DNA from 3 places in the Megasphaera vaginalis (ex Bordigoni et al. 2020) genome. Region 1 is predicted to be linked to each of the others. Evidence: riboswitches for the same ligand, from Rfam matches in the RefSeq annotation. Region 1 holds a riboswitch; each other region holds the start of a gene.

What was found. Region 1 has a riboswitch for FMN ahead of C0977_RS09430 (FGGY-family carbohydrate kinase). Riboswitches for the same ligand answer to the same signal wherever they lie in the genome.
Region 2: it holds a riboswitch for FMN, as region 1 does, so the genes downstream of both, C0977_RS04075 (bifunctional 3,4-dihydroxy-2-butanone-4-phosphate synthase/GTP cyclohydrolase II) here and C0977_RS09430 (FGGY-family carbohydrate kinase) in region 1, are expected to answer to the same signal.
Region 3: it holds a riboswitch for FMN, as region 1 does, so the genes downstream of both, ribD (bifunctional diaminohydroxyphosphoribosylaminopyrimidine deaminase/5-amino-6-(5-phosphoribosylamino)uracil reductase RibD) here and C0977_RS09430 (FGGY-family carbohydrate kinase) in region 1, are expected to answer to the same signal.

Annotation. Positions count from the first base shown of each region.
Region 1 covers NZ_OEQB01000007.1:99,141-103,914, reverse strand. The annotation lists gene C0977_RS09450 (PolC-type DNA polymerase III) at 1-478, shown strand, start outside; gene C0977_RS09445 (YerC/YecD family TrpR-related protein) at 577-888, shown strand; gene mscL (large conductance mechanosensitive channel protein MscL) at 979-1,416, shown strand; gene C0977_RS09435 (hypothetical protein) at 1,431-1,988, shown strand; FMN riboswitch at 2,052-2,186, shown strand; gene C0977_RS09430 (FGGY-family carbohydrate kinase) at 2,274-3,797, shown strand; gene C0977_RS09425 (3-hydroxybutyryl-CoA dehydrogenase) at 4,130-4,774, shown strand, end outside.
Region 2 covers NZ_OEQB01000002.1:320,682-325,455, reverse strand. The annotation lists gene C0977_RS04085 (S1 domain-containing RNA-binding protein) at 1-390, opposite strand, end outside; gene C0977_RS04080 (FtsB family cell division protein) at 495-791, opposite strand; FMN riboswitch at 980-1,098, shown strand; gene C0977_RS04075 (bifunctional 3,4-dihydroxy-2-butanone-4-phosphate synthase/GTP cyclohydrolase II) at 1,191-2,402, shown strand; gene C0977_RS04070 (Crp/Fnr family transcriptional regulator) at 2,429-3,094, opposite strand; gene C0977_RS04065 (ATP-binding protein) at 3,203-3,892, shown strand; gene C0977_RS04060 (Lrp/AsnC family transcriptional regulator) at 3,933-4,373, opposite strand; gene C0977_RS04055 (FAD:protein FMN transferase) at 4,499-4,774, opposite strand, start outside.
Region 3 covers NZ_OEQB01000001.1:27,241-32,014, forward strand. The annotation lists gene ribD (bifunctional diaminohydroxyphosphoribosylaminopyrimidine deaminase/5-amino-6-(5-phosphoribosylamino)uracil reductase RibD) at 1-861, opposite strand, end outside; FMN riboswitch at 945-1,079, opposite strand; gene rpe (ribulose-phosphate 3-epimerase) at 1,137-1,781, opposite strand; gene rsgA (ribosome small subunit-dependent GTPase A) at 1,787-2,641, opposite strand; gene pknB (Stk1 family PASTA domain-containing Ser/Thr kinase) at 2,649-4,568, opposite strand; gene C0977_RS00155 (Stp1/IreP family PP2C-type Ser/Thr phosphatase) at 4,640-4,774, opposite strand, start outside.

The DNA of each region.
Region 1 (4,774 bases):
GTACAAGATCAACTATCCCTTAGCGTATTACGCGGCGTATTTCACGATTCGCGCCAAGGCGTTCAATTTGCCGGTTATGACCGGCGGCCTGGAAACGCAGCGCCATAAGATGAAGACCATTGCCCAGCAGGGGAAGGACGCGTCCAAGATTGATCAGGATCTCTATTCGGCATTGGAACTTGCCGTCGAAATGAGTCTGCGCGGCTACGCCTTTTTGAACGTCGATATCAGCAAATCGGCGGCGACGAAATTTACGATCTGCGACGGTAAAATATTGCCGCCGTTTACGGCAATAGACGGGTTGGGAGAAAATGTCGCCGAACAGATCGTCACGGCCCGCCGGGAAGCGCCGTTCACGTCCAAGGCCGATCTGAAGCTGCGCGGCAAGGTCTCGCAGTCGCTGATCGAAACGATGACGGAATACGGCTGCCTCGGCGATATGGCGGAAGATGAACAGTATGATCTTTTTGCCATGTAATGTTTTTGTATGGATAGCTGTTTTTTGTCGACAATCTCTGAGATTTGTCTCATAATGTAAAAAAACTTTAATTTGATGAAGAGGAACAGTGATGCGCCATGAGCAGTAACGAACGGTTGAAAGATCATCTCCATGACCAGCTTTTTGAAGCGATTCTCGAATTGCGGGATTTGGAGGAGTGCTACGAATTTTTTGAAGATATCTGCACGATTCAGGAAATGAAAGCCATTTCGGCGCGACTGGAAGTGGCCCGCATGTTGAAAGGCGGAGAAATTTATGAAGATATCGTCAAGAAGACCGGCGCCAGTACGGCGACGATCAGCCGCATCAAACGCTGCCTGATGTACGGCAGCGGCGGTTACGGCAAGATCCTCGACAGGTTGGCGGAGAAAGAGGCAAAGACCGTCTGAAACTGATCCTGGGGCTTACAATTCCGTCTTGTCTCTGACAGGCGATATTATATACACGTAGTTGATTTTGCTGAACAACAGGAGGTACTTATGAAACAATTTATGGAAGAATTCAAAGCGTTTGTTTTGCGCGGCAATGTCATCGACATGGCTGTCGGCGTCGTCATCGGCGCGGCATTCGGCAAGATCGTCGCTTCGCTGATTGCCAATATCATCATGCCGCCTTTGGGGCTGATTCTCGGCGGCGTCGATTTTTCGAACTTATTCATTTCTCTCGGCAGCAAACATGTCGAAACGCTGGCGGAAGCGCAGGCACAAGGCGTTCCCGTCATCGCTTACGGGTTATTCATCAATACGGTCGTTGAATTTTTAATTATCGCCTTTGCGATTTTCGTGGTTATTTCCCAGATCAACCGACTCTCGAAGAAAGAAGAAGATGATGCTCCGGAACCGCGTCTCTGCCCTTATTGCAAACAGCCCGTAGCCGATGACGCGACACGCTGTCCGCATTGCACGAGTCAATTATAAGCAGGTCCGCGCTGATGAAGTCTAAAATTGATATCACCGTATTCGATAACGGCGAGGCGGCGATCATGAAGGCTTCGCTGACAGGCGAGCTTTGGGCCGATTATCAGGCCTTCGCGCGCTTGGCGGCAAAACGAAGAGAGAAGAACCGATTCCATGCAGAGAAGGCAGCACGCCGTTATGAACGTGCTGCTTCTTTGTCTCTCTTCGCCTTTTATGAAACGGTGCTGCACCGCTGGCTGCCGCACTTTGCCGAACAAGTAGACGTGCAGGCTTTTATTGACAAGCCGTTGGCGGAAAAATCGCGAATCGTCCTGCTGCAAGTGTTTCCCGACGCCGGTAAGGATCAGGAGTTTGCGCATCTGTGGGCGATCCTGGAGCGATACGATCTGCATAACGGCGCCTGGCTGGATGCGCTGACGGGCGAGACGCTCCTTGATATTGCGCAGTCGATGGATGCTTTTCTGTCTTGTATCGAGCAAAAAAGCGGCTTGCAGCGTTTTCCTGCTTGTGAGGCGTCGACGGATACGCTCGTTTCCAAATTGAGCAGCTTTTTTTTCCATCATGTCAAGTAAATCCTTCTTGCATTTTTTTAGCTCTCCCTGTATCATGAAGGGAAGAAAACAAATCGAATATAAAATCGTCTTTGGGGCAAGGTGAGAAGGGGCTTCCTTCATATTCCTGACCGGCGGTACAGTCCGCAAGCTCTGAAAAGAGTTGAATCGATGCAATTTCGATACCGACAGTTACAGTCTGGATGGGAAAAGACGGCTGCAGGGCCTGTTTGCCTTGCCTTGTTTCCCATGCAAAGACTGGTTTTTCCGGTCTTTTTTTCTTTGTGTCGAAGGCGTAAGGAGGCAATGATGGAGAAAAATTATTATCTCGGTTTTGATGCCGGCACGCAAAGCGTGAAAGTTGCCGTCTATGACGGGCAGATGAATTGCGTAGCCATGGACACGGCGAAGACGACGCTGTCTTATCCGCAGCCCGGCTGGGTGGAGATGGATATTGACGAGTACTATCGGCTGATCAAGCAGTGCATGCGTTCGTGCAGTTATCAGATGCGGCAGAAGCATTTATCCGTCAAGTCGGTACGGGCCATCATGGGCGACGGGATCATTTGCGGCATCGCCGGCATTGACGCCGCCGGAAATCCCGTTACGCCGTATGTCAATTATCTTGACAGCCGTACGGCAGATGATGTCGAACGGCTAAAGGCGCAGGGACTGCGGATCTGGGCTGAAGAGACGGGCAATGCCGAACCGAGCGTCATGTTTCCGGCCATGTTTGCGCGCTGGTTTCTGAAACATGTGCCGGCTTTTGCCGCCAAAGGCGTTAAATTCGTTCATAATTGCCCGTATGTTCTGCTGCACCTCGCCGGACTCGGCGGGAACGACGCCTTTATCGACTGGGGCACGCTTTCGGGCTGGGGATTGGGCTATCATGTAATGCAAAAGGAATGGTCGCCGCGGCAGTTGGAAATTCTCGGCATTGACGCGGCCTATTTGCCGCGCATTGTAAAACCGTGGGATATTATCGGCTCTTTGTGCGAAAAGGATGCCGAAGAAACGGGCTTTCCCGCCGGCATTCCCATCTGCGCCGGCGCCGGCGATACGATGGAATCCATGATGGGCAGCGGTATTCTCGAAGCCGGGCGCGGCGTTGACGTAGCCGGCACGTGCGCCATGTTCTGCGTGTCGACAGACGGCATCATTCCCGCTCTTTCCGTTCCCGGCAGCGGACTGATCTTCAATTCCGGAACGCTGGAAAACACGTATTTCTATTGGGGCTTCGTCCGGACCGGCGGTCTGGCGCTTCGCTGGTTCAAGGACAGCGTTTGTCGAAAGCAGAGCGATGAGTATTACGGTACGCTCGACGAATTGGCACGCCGTCATCCCGCCGGCTGCGACGGCGCGTTTTTTATCCCCTATTTGACCGGCGGCAACGGCGATTACCCGGATGTGCGCGGCGTTTTTTCCGGTTTGACGCTCGATTCCGATCAAGGCGCCATGTGGCGGTGCGTCCTCGAAGGGATCGGCTACGATTATCTGGAAATTACCGAACGTTACCGCAGCGCCGGCATCGACTTGTCGCAGCTTACGGTCACGGAAGGCGGCAGTCGTGACGCGCTTTGGAATCAGATCAAGGCCGATATGTTGGCGACGGAAGTCGTTACGCTGGAAGTGGCCGGCGGCGCCGTGCCGACCAATTGCCTGGTAGCGGCGTACAGCCAAGGCGATGTGACCGATTTGAAAGAAGCCTTGCAAACGAATTTCATCGTCAAAGATACTTTCTCTCCTCAGCAGTCTGTAACGGACTATTATCAGCAACAGTATGGACGGAGGAAAAAGCTGTTGGAAGCGCTGCAGGCAAGCGGCATATAAGCGCGGAAAGGCCGGATTATCCGGCCTTTTTTATTTGTCATATTGTGAAAAAGGGTGTAATGTTTTCGCTATTAGTGTCTCAAAAAAGACTTTGCGTTAGTAATAATTCCAGAAACGTATAATTAAAAGTCATAGGAATTCATACAGGACAGCGAAAAATATATATGTGGATATGGGTTTTAATGAAATATACACCCCATATGTAGTGGATTTTTTCACAGGAAGTGATATACTATGAGTGTAAGCAATGCATCTGATTTTTAATTTGCGTGCTTTTTTTTGGAACTGTTAAGTGAAAAAAATCACGCGACAATTTAAAGGAGGAGTTAGACATGTTTTGTAAAAAAGTAATGGTAATTGGTGCAGGTACAATGGGTTCCGGTATTGCTCAAGTCTTCCTGACAAAAGGCTGCGACGTTATCTTGAACGATATCAAACAGGAATTCATTGACGGCGGCGTTAAGAAAATCGACAAAAGCTTAACGAAACTGGTTTCCAAAGAAAAAATGACGCAAGCCGATAAAGACGCATGCATGGGCAAATTGACGGGCATCGTTGAAATTACGGAAGAAAACATGAAAGATGTTGATCTCGTTGTTGAAGCGGCTATCGAAAACATGAAGATCAAAGCGGAAATTTTCCGGAACTTGGGCGAAAAATGCCCGGCGCATACGATCTTGGCTTCCAACACGTCTTCCTTGCCGATTACGGAAATCGCCGCAGCTACCAATCGTCCGGATAAAGTTATCGGCATGCATTTCTTCAATCCCGCTCCGGTAATGAAATTGATCGAAGTTATTAACGGTATTGCTACGTCTGAAGAAACATACAAAAAAGTTGAAGAAGCTTCTATCGAATTGGGCAAGAGTCCTGTAAAAGTTGCCGATTTCCCGGGCTTCGTAGGCAACCGTGTCGTCATTCCGATGATCAACGAAGCGATCCAAGCTTTGATGGAAGGCGTCGCTTCCAAAGAAGAT
Region 2 (4,774 bases), on a different contig from region 1:
ATTCCGCTTCAGATCCATAAGACGTTCGTCGCTGTCTTTCAAAAACTTACTGAGTCGATCTTCAAATGATGCCGGAGCTGCAGAACGGCGATTCTGATCAAAACTGCGATGCTGGCGGATTTCTTTTTTCGGATAAAATTCTTTTTTAGCCGGCGCCGCCTGGGTCTGTTTGATGGATAACCCGATTTTTCCTTTTTCGTCAACAGATAAGACTTTGACATTTACCTTATCCTGAACCTTCAAAAAATCATGGACATCCTTGACATACTCATTGGCAACTTCGGAAATATGAACCAAGCCGACCTTTTTGTCAGGTAATTCAATAAATGCACCAAACTTGGTAATGCCCGTTACAATGCCTTCCAGCACACTCCCTACTTCGATTGACATGCTGCTACATGATCCTCCTTAAAAATACGTAGTTAGTATATATCAAGCACATTATACCTACAATAATAAAAAAATTCAATTCCCAATCATAAATTTTCGCATCATTACCGCCGATACGGAATTTCTCCCGGCTTTGCCAGCCCGAATTGTTGCCGCGCCTTATTAGCAATTTCTTCCGGATCAAGCAATTTATCGTGCGCGGTCTGCAACGCCTGATTTTCTTGCTCCAACGCTTCACGTTCCTCTACGGTCCGCTTCATGTCCTGATGAATTACCCAGATCTGATACATCCTGCTGGTCAAAAGAATGCCGCCGAAAATCAAAATAACGACGATCAGCAGTTTATATTTTCTCTGTCCCGTTTTTTTTCTACGATTGCTGCGCCGCCTGCGCTCTGCCACATTGCCAGCCCCTCTCTGCGGATAAAGGAAACCTGTCTTATAAGTATACCGCGATTATCTTCGAAGATAAAGAGGGGCGCGCTCTTTTCCCCCGGCGCGTCAAGAAAACACGGTCTGTTGAGCAAATTCCACCTTGATGACAGTATTGCAAAACGATCGGTTTATCTGTATAATAAACAAGTACTCCAAAATATCTTCAGGGCAGGGTGTAATTCCCGATCGGCGGTATAGTCCGCGAACGTTGTACAGGCGTTGATTTGGTGCAATTCCAAAACCGACAGTATAGTCTGGATGAAAGAAGATATGAGTCGTGTTTTTTGCGCGACCCATGAACTCATCAAACGGCCCTGACGGCTCTTGCAGCCGACAGGGCTCTTATAATGTCAGGAGGTTTTATCATTGGAAAAGCATCAATACAACACCGTAGAAGAAGCGATTGCCGAATTGCAGGCCGGTCATTTGATCATCGTCACAGATGATCCGGATCGTGAAAACGAAGGCGATTTGATTTGCGCCGGTCAATTCTGCACGACAGAAATAATGAATTTTGTCGCCACCTATGGCAAAGGGCTGATCTGCATGCCTGTCAGCCAGGAATACGCCCATCGTCTCGGCCTGTACCCCATGGTCGGCGAAAACACGGATAATCACGAAACGGCATTCACCGTTTCGATTGATCACAAAGATACGACAACAGGTATTTCCGCCGTCGAGCGGGCGTTGACAGTTCGCAAATGTGCCGACGAAACGGTTCGCCCGGAAGATTTTCGACGTCCCGGACACATGTTCCCTCTCATCGCCAAAAAAGGCGGCGTTTTGGCCCGCAGCGGCCATACGGAAGCGACCGTCGATTTGATGCGGCTGGCAGGTCTGAAACAGGTCGGTATTTGCTGCGAGATCATGGCCGACAACGGTACGATGATGCAGACCCCGGATCTGTGGAAATTGGCCGACGAATATAAGTTGAAATTCATTACCATCCATGATCTTCAGAACTACTGCCGCCGTCACGACAAACATGTCAGTCGCGAAGCGGAAGCAAAAATGCCGACAAAATTCGGAAAATTCCGTATTTTCGGCTACGTCAACGATTTGACCGGCGAACATCACGTGGCCATGGTCAAAGGCGAGATCGGCGACGGAAAAGACTTGCTCTGCCGCGTTCACTCCGAATGTCTGACAGGCGATGTCTTCGGTTCGCAGCGCTGTGACTGCGGTGAACAGTTAGCGGCCGCCATGCACCAGATAGATAAAGAAGGCCGCGGCATTCTCCTGTACATGCGTCAGGAAGGGCGCGGTATCGGCTTGATTAACAAACTGAAGGCCTACATGCTGCAAGAACAAGGTTATGATACGGTAGAAGCCAACGAAAAGTTGGGCTTCGCTCCGGATCTGCGTGAATATTGGATCGGCGCGCAAATTCTGCAGGATTTGGGAGCAAAAGAAATTCGCCTTCTGACCAATAATCCGTTAAAAGTATACGGACTGGAAGGATTCGGCGTTGAAATCACCGAACGTGTTCCGATCGAAATGCGGCCGCAGGAATTCGATGAATTTTATTTGGAAACAAAGAAAAACAAAATGGGGCACATTCTTCCTCACTTAAAATAAAAGAAATATAGCTGCCTTTTCGGCAGCTATATTTCTTTTAACGTAAATTTTTCTTTTTTGTAATCAATCAGCCCTTCCGCTTTCATACGACTCAACTCGGACGACATGGCACTGCGATCTACGGATAAAAAATCTGCCAACTGCTGCCGGTTAAAATCGATACGGAACGTAGCCGATCGTCTGCTGCGAGCCTCGCCAGACAGATAGGCCATCAGCTTCTGACGCGTCGAGCGCTGTGATATATAGCGTATTTTGCGAGTCAAAATCAGATTTTTCTGCGCCATCAGCGCCAATAAATTGCTCACAAATTGTCCCTGCTGCGGTGTCAGCACGACACCGCCATGCAATATTTTGGTCACGTCGACAAAGATGATTTCCGCGTCTTCCGTGACGATAACGTCCACTTCCGATTGCGCATCAGGTAATGCGGCAAAAGCCTCGCCGAAGAGATTTCCCGCCTGTATACGCGCTAAAATATTGCGATTGCCCCAATAATCTTCCTGTACAATATGCACAATGCCTTTAACGACAAAGCCGATCGTCTTGATATCGTCGCCGGCATAAAAAACGAAGCTTCCTTTGCTGAATTTCCGTTTTCTGGCGCCCATGGATTCCAAAAACGGCCCGACATCGGCCGCATCCATATGATTAAACAAAACGGATTCCTTAATAATGGCAGTATACGTCTCCATATGATCCCCCCCCCGTTGCAAAAACAACATACATGCTGTTTTTATTGTACTATACTGGACGCAGAAACAAAAGTCCTGTCTATGAAAAATCGCTAAGGAGGATCGTCTATGAAGCGCAAGATTATTCACATTGACGAAGTGTTATGCACCGGTTGCGGCCGTTGCGCCGTTGCCTGCCATGAAAACGCCATCGCAATAGTGAACGGAAAGGCCCGTCTGCTGCGAGATGATTACTGTGACGGCCTCGGAAATTGTCTGCCCCACTGTCCGACAAACGCCATTACCGTTGAAGTCCGCGAAGCGGCAGCTTATGACGAAGCGGCCGTAAATGCCGGAAAGTTGACATCCTGTGCAGGCAGTCAGCCGCAAGCCCTGCCTCCTTCTCTCGCCAATAAAAACGCTGGCAAAAAAGAAGACGGCCCGCAGCCGTCTCAGTTGCGGCAATGGCCGGTTCAACTGCGTCTCGTGCCTACAAATGCGCCGTATTTCCATAACGCCCATCTGCTCGTTGCCGCCGATTGTACAGCATATGCCTACGCGTCTTTCCATCGTGACTTCATCTGCGGCAAAGTCACACTGATAGGTTGTCCGAAATTGGATACCGTCGATTACGAAGAAAAGTTAACGGAAATCATCAGGGCAAACGCGATTCGTTCGCTGACTGTCGTTCGTATGGAAGTCCCTTGTTGCAGCGGCATTGCGCAGGCGGCGGCACAGGCATTACGGCAAAGCGGCAAGAATATCCCCTTCCAAGTCGTAACGGTTTCTCTGGACGGAAAAGTACTTGCAGAAGCATAAACACAAAAAAAAGACCGCAGCAGCGGTCTTTTTTTTGTGTTTACACGTTCCATTCTTCTTTCACTGTAGAAAGGCACATAAATGTCTGTGATGACGTAACCATCGGTATCTCGTTCAATTGCGCCATCAAAAACTGCTCCAACTCATCAGGCGTTTTAACCAGCACCTTCAATAAATAATCAAAAGCGCCGACAATGTGATGGCACTCCAGTACCTGCGGAAACGACAGTATTTTAGAACGAAATTCGTCGTCGTTACCGTTCCGTTCAACATTCACCATAATAAACGCCGTCACATTGTAGCCTGTCTTACGCCGGCTGATCTTAGCGCCATATCCCTCGATAATCGAGTTGTGCTCCATCTTACGAATACGTTCGGCAACAGCAGGAATGGAAAGGCCGACTACTTTGCTGATTTCCGTAGCGGACGCTTTACCGTTCTTCTTTAAAATGCCTAAAATACTTTCATCAATATGATCCATCTTACCTACCATCCTCTATAATTTTTTGTTTCCACACTACTTATTATATTAAGATATTATAAAGGAAAAGTAAATATAAAAAATAATTAAAAAAATATTAATTTCTATCTTTTTTCTTTATTACCTTATTGTTCTAAATTAAAATCCCTATCCAAGTCCGAAAAATCTTTTTTGAATCCCTCTGTCATATAAACAGTCCCGTCCGTACCGGTGATCTCACATTCAACGCCTTCCATAGAGCGAATGAGCGCCATCCCTTTTTCCGGCCCGGCAATAAAGACGATCGTCGTCAACATGTCGCTGAGCATACCGGCATGAGGAATGTCGTTACGGACAATAATCGTGTCGCTCATGACACCGCTGCCGGCCGGACGGCCCGTTTGCGGGTCAAAAATATGATG
Region 3 (4,774 bases), on a different contig from region 1:
CAACAAGTTCAGGGCCGCCGGCAAATCGACGCATTTTCCGTCGTGAAGCGGCGCCAGCAGAATTTTGACACCTGCTCGCTTCAAAGCCCGCATCTTTTCGACGGGGCATAAGAAAGTCGTCACGACGATCGTCGTCGTCGTCTTGTCGGTAACGACTAACGACTTCAGGGAGATTCGCCCCTTTGTATCGAGAACGACACGGATCGGCTGATGCGGCGCGTCGTGATCGTCCCGCCTGATGCGGCTCGTCAACAGAGGATTGTCGGTTTCCACTGTGTGAATGCCGACGAGGATCGCGTCGTAAGTCGAGCGGAGATAATGCCCGTGCGACCGCGCCCAGTCATTCGTAATCCACTGCGACCGCCCCGTCCGTGACGCCGTGCAACCGTCGAGACTCTGCGCCAGCTTCACGGCGATAAAAGGCTTTTCGACAAGCATGTTCTTGATGAAAACTTCGTTCAGCTGCGCCGCTTCTCCCGATAACAGGCCGATCTCTACGGGAATGCCGGCCTGCCGCAGAATGGCGGCCCCTTTACCGGCTACAAGAGGATTGGGATCCAGCATGGCCATGTATACCTTGGCAATGCCGTGTTCGGCCAGCGTCTTGGCGCACGGCGGCGTCCTGCCGTAATGGGAACACGGTTCCAAGGTCACGTAAGCAGTTGCACCGTTGGCGGCTTCACCTGCTTCACGCAGAGCCCAAACCTCAGCATGCGGCGTGCCGGCCTGATGATGGTACCCCTTTCCGACGATCCTGCCGTCCTTGACGAGAACACAGCCGACAGCCGGATTGGGCGTCGTGTAGCCGAGTCCGAGCCTTGCCAGAGCCAGTGCTTCTCTCATGTATTCTATCGGTTCCAACACGTTCCTTCCTTTCGGTATCATATAAAAAAAGGCTATTGGGAGCTGTTCCAATAGCCTTTTAAGCACAACAAAAACAAGCCTGCCGTCTTTTTCCATCCAGACTGTACTGTCGGTACCGAAATCGCATCGGTTCAACCTCCGAAGGAGGTTAGCGGACTATGACCGCCGGTCAGGAATTGAAAGCGTCGCTTTCGCACCTTGCCCCAAAGACTATATGATACGTATAGTATTTACAGAAAAATTATATCATAAAGGCATACGCATGACAAGTATTACCGCAGCGCAGCAATGGCGGCCCGCCTGTCTGCGGCGCCGAAAACGGCGCTGCCTGCAACGAGGAAGGTCGCGCCGGCGGCTTTTACGGCAGCGGCCGTATCCGCATTAACGCCGCCGTCGACTTCAATAACAGCCGTTTTATTGCCGACTGCCGCCAGAAGATCTCCGGCCTCCTTGATCTTGGCGAGGGTGTACGGAATGAACCGCTGACCGCCGAATCCGGGATTGACGCTCATGATCAGGATCATGTCGAGAAGCGGCGCCACGCACTGCAAGGTTGCTACCGGCGTCGCCGGGTTCAGGGCCGCGCCGGCTTTCATGCCGGCTTCGTGAATCTGCTGCAAAAGACGATCCAGATGAGGACAGGCCTCCTGATGAACAGTTACGTACGTCACGCCGGCCTTGGCCAAACCGTCAACGTACGTTTCCGGATGCTCCACCATGAGATGAGCGTCGAGCGGCAGTGTCGTACAATTCCGCAACTTGGCGATAACCGGCACGCCGAAGGTCAGATTGGGAACGAAATGGCCATCCATCAGATCGAGATGAATATAGTCCGCCCCTTTGGCTTCCACGTCCTTGATCTCTTCGGCCAAGCGTGAGAAGTCGGCAGATAAAACAGAAGGTCCGATGTATATCATTACCGTCATTTCCTTTCTTTGAGAGAAGTCATGATCTTACAGTATGTTTCATAGCGCTCCGGCTGAATCAACCCGTCCGCTAAGGCGGCCTTGACGGAACAATCCGGCTCCGTCAGATGGCGGCACGACGAAAAACGGCACTGCCCCGCATAGGCGGCCAGATCGGGAAAAAGTCCGATCACTTCCGTTTCCGCCAGATGTTCGAAATCGAGGGCGCTGAAGCCGGGCGTATCGACGACAAAAGTGTCCGGCGAAAATTCCATAATCTCCGAATGACGTGTCGTATGACGACCGCGCCCGATTTTTTCACTGACCGCGCCGACGGACAGGTCACTGCGGCCGAGCAAACGCGCCAGGAGACTCGATTTGCCGACACCGGACGGCCCGGCAAAGGCCGTCATCTGCCGCGGCAGTATGGCGCGCAAAGCCGCAAGGCCTTCACCGGAATGAGCGGAAGCCAGATAGACTTCATAGCCGCATTTTCGGTAAAAAGCGGCATATCGTTCCGCCTGCTGCCGATCCAGATCACACTTGTTGAAACAGAGTTTCGGGTGAATATGGTCATATTCACAGGTCATAAGCATCTTGTCGACCAAAAATCGATTCGGATCCGGCGACCGGGCCGCCATAATGATCACCATCTGATCGATATTGGCGACAGCCGGACGGCGCAAAGCGTTCCGCCGCGGCAAAACGGCTTCCACTACGCCCTTTCCGTTCCCCAGTTCCGTGATTTCAACAATATCGCCGACGACGACCTTCGCCTTCATCCTGCCGCGGCGGCGGCATTCGGTCAACCCACCGCCGCAGCGAACGTAATAATAGCCGTTATAATTTTTGATGACACGTCCTGTGGTCATGTTCCTCCTAGAGATTCTGTTCTTGTACTAAAACATTATTGACATATACCTTTACATGGGTTTTCCCCGTACCGCTGACATTTTTTGTAATACTGTCACCGCCGGACTGGTTGCGGTCGTAGACGACGCGCGAGCCGTTCTCATCATCAACGACAATTTGAACATGTTGATTGGCGGCACCGGCAGGCACGCTGATATTGACGGTTCCCGTCCGCGTCGTACCCGTTTCTCCGCCTTGGTTCGAATCGGTTGCGGCGGCAGCCGGATAGATAACGGAAAGATCGACAGTGCTGCCGTCTTTCGGCGTCTGCGTCGTGACTTTGGCTTTGCTGTTGTCTTTCGCCGCATCGAGTCCGGAAATGGTGCCGACCGTATAGCCCGCGCCTTCCAAGGTCTTAATCGCGTCGGTTAAGGTCATGCCGCTCGTGTTCGGCGCATTCTTGGCCGATTTTTCGCTGCTCCCCTTCTTGCAGACGACAACGTCGATCTTCGTACCTTTTTTGGCTTTTTGCGGCGCCGACGGCGTTTGACTGATAATCTTGCCGTCACCATACTCGCTGCTTTCGGCATAGCTGACATTGCCGATGGAAAGCCTGATTTCCTGCAACTTCTTATCGGCCTCTTCAACAGTCAGTCCGCGCAAGTCGGGAATCAATACTTCCGAACCGCTCGCCCCTTTGCTGACCGTAAGATAAATCGTGCGGTTAGCTTTGACGACGGACCCGCCTGACGGCGTTTGCGAAATGACCTCTCCGATCGGCACCTGGTCATTTTCCATTTCCTTGACCGAAACGGCAAGATCTTTCTTTTCCAACATACGGCGCGCGATTTCGATCTGTTTCCCGGTCACATCGGGCACGATGATATCTTCCGTGCTCCAGAAATTGCCGAAGGAGAAAAACGCCCAGGCAAAGGCGGCAATGAAAATGCCCAGCATCGTCACGATAATCGATTTTTTCGAATGGTTGCTGATCGAGTCGAGAAAACGAACGAAAATATTCGCTTTTCCCGGCTTTCGCGCCGCCTCTTCCTGCGCGGCGACAGGCGGCAGCTTCTGCGTATTAAAATTATTTTTGATGATCGGCATGGCGCCCTTATTCGTATTGACGAATCCCTGCGCCAGCCGCAGCTCGGCAATCATTTCCCCGATCGTCTGGAACCGGTCGTCGGCGTTCTTGGCCATGGCTTTCAGGATGCAGCGCTCGACGAGCTGCGGTATGCGGCGGTTGTATTTCGTCGGCAGCGGAATTTCATCCTGCACATGCTGCAGCGCTATACTGATCGCCGTATCTCCTTCAAAAGGAACGACGCCGGTCATCATTTCATACATGACGACGCCGAGAGAATAAATATCCGTCCGTTCGTCGACCTGCCCGCCGCTCGCCTGTTCCGGCGAGAAATAATGGACGGAGCCGAGAACCGACGTGTCCGCCATTTCGGCGGCATTGGAGTTAACGGCTCGGGCAATGCCGAAATCGGCGACTTTGATCCGTCCCGTCTCGGTGACCAGAATATTATGCGGCTTAATATCGCAGTGGACGATACCGTTGGCATGGGCGTGCTCCAAGGCTTCGCCGATATCGAAGGTAATCCGCATGGCCGTATTGATCGGCAAATGGCCATGCTTGGAAATGTAATCCTTAAGCGTTTCGCCGCGGACGAATTCCATGACGATATAGTGCACGCCGGCATCATAACCGACGTCATATATATTGACAATATTGGGGTGTGAGAGCCTGGCCGCCGCCTGCGCTTCTTTATGGAAACGAACGACGAAATCATGGTCAATACCGTATTTGCTGTCCAACACCTTGATGGCAACGATGCGGTCAAGGAGAATGTCCTGCGCTTTATATACGCTGGCCATACCGCCTTCACCTACGAGCTCCAATATTTTATATCTGTTATCCAAAATATGATTAATCATATTTGATGTTCCACCACTTTCTCCGAATCTCCGAGCCGTACGCAGCCTGTTCGTCGCGTCGGCCTATGATGTCATAAAGTAGCTAAAATTGCGGTAACATTATCTTTTGCGCCTGCTTCATAGACCAAGTCAAAGAGGCGCCTGATGATTTCTTTTTCGCTGCGGCGATAATCGCTGAGCGCTTCGACGATAATTTCTTCCGACAG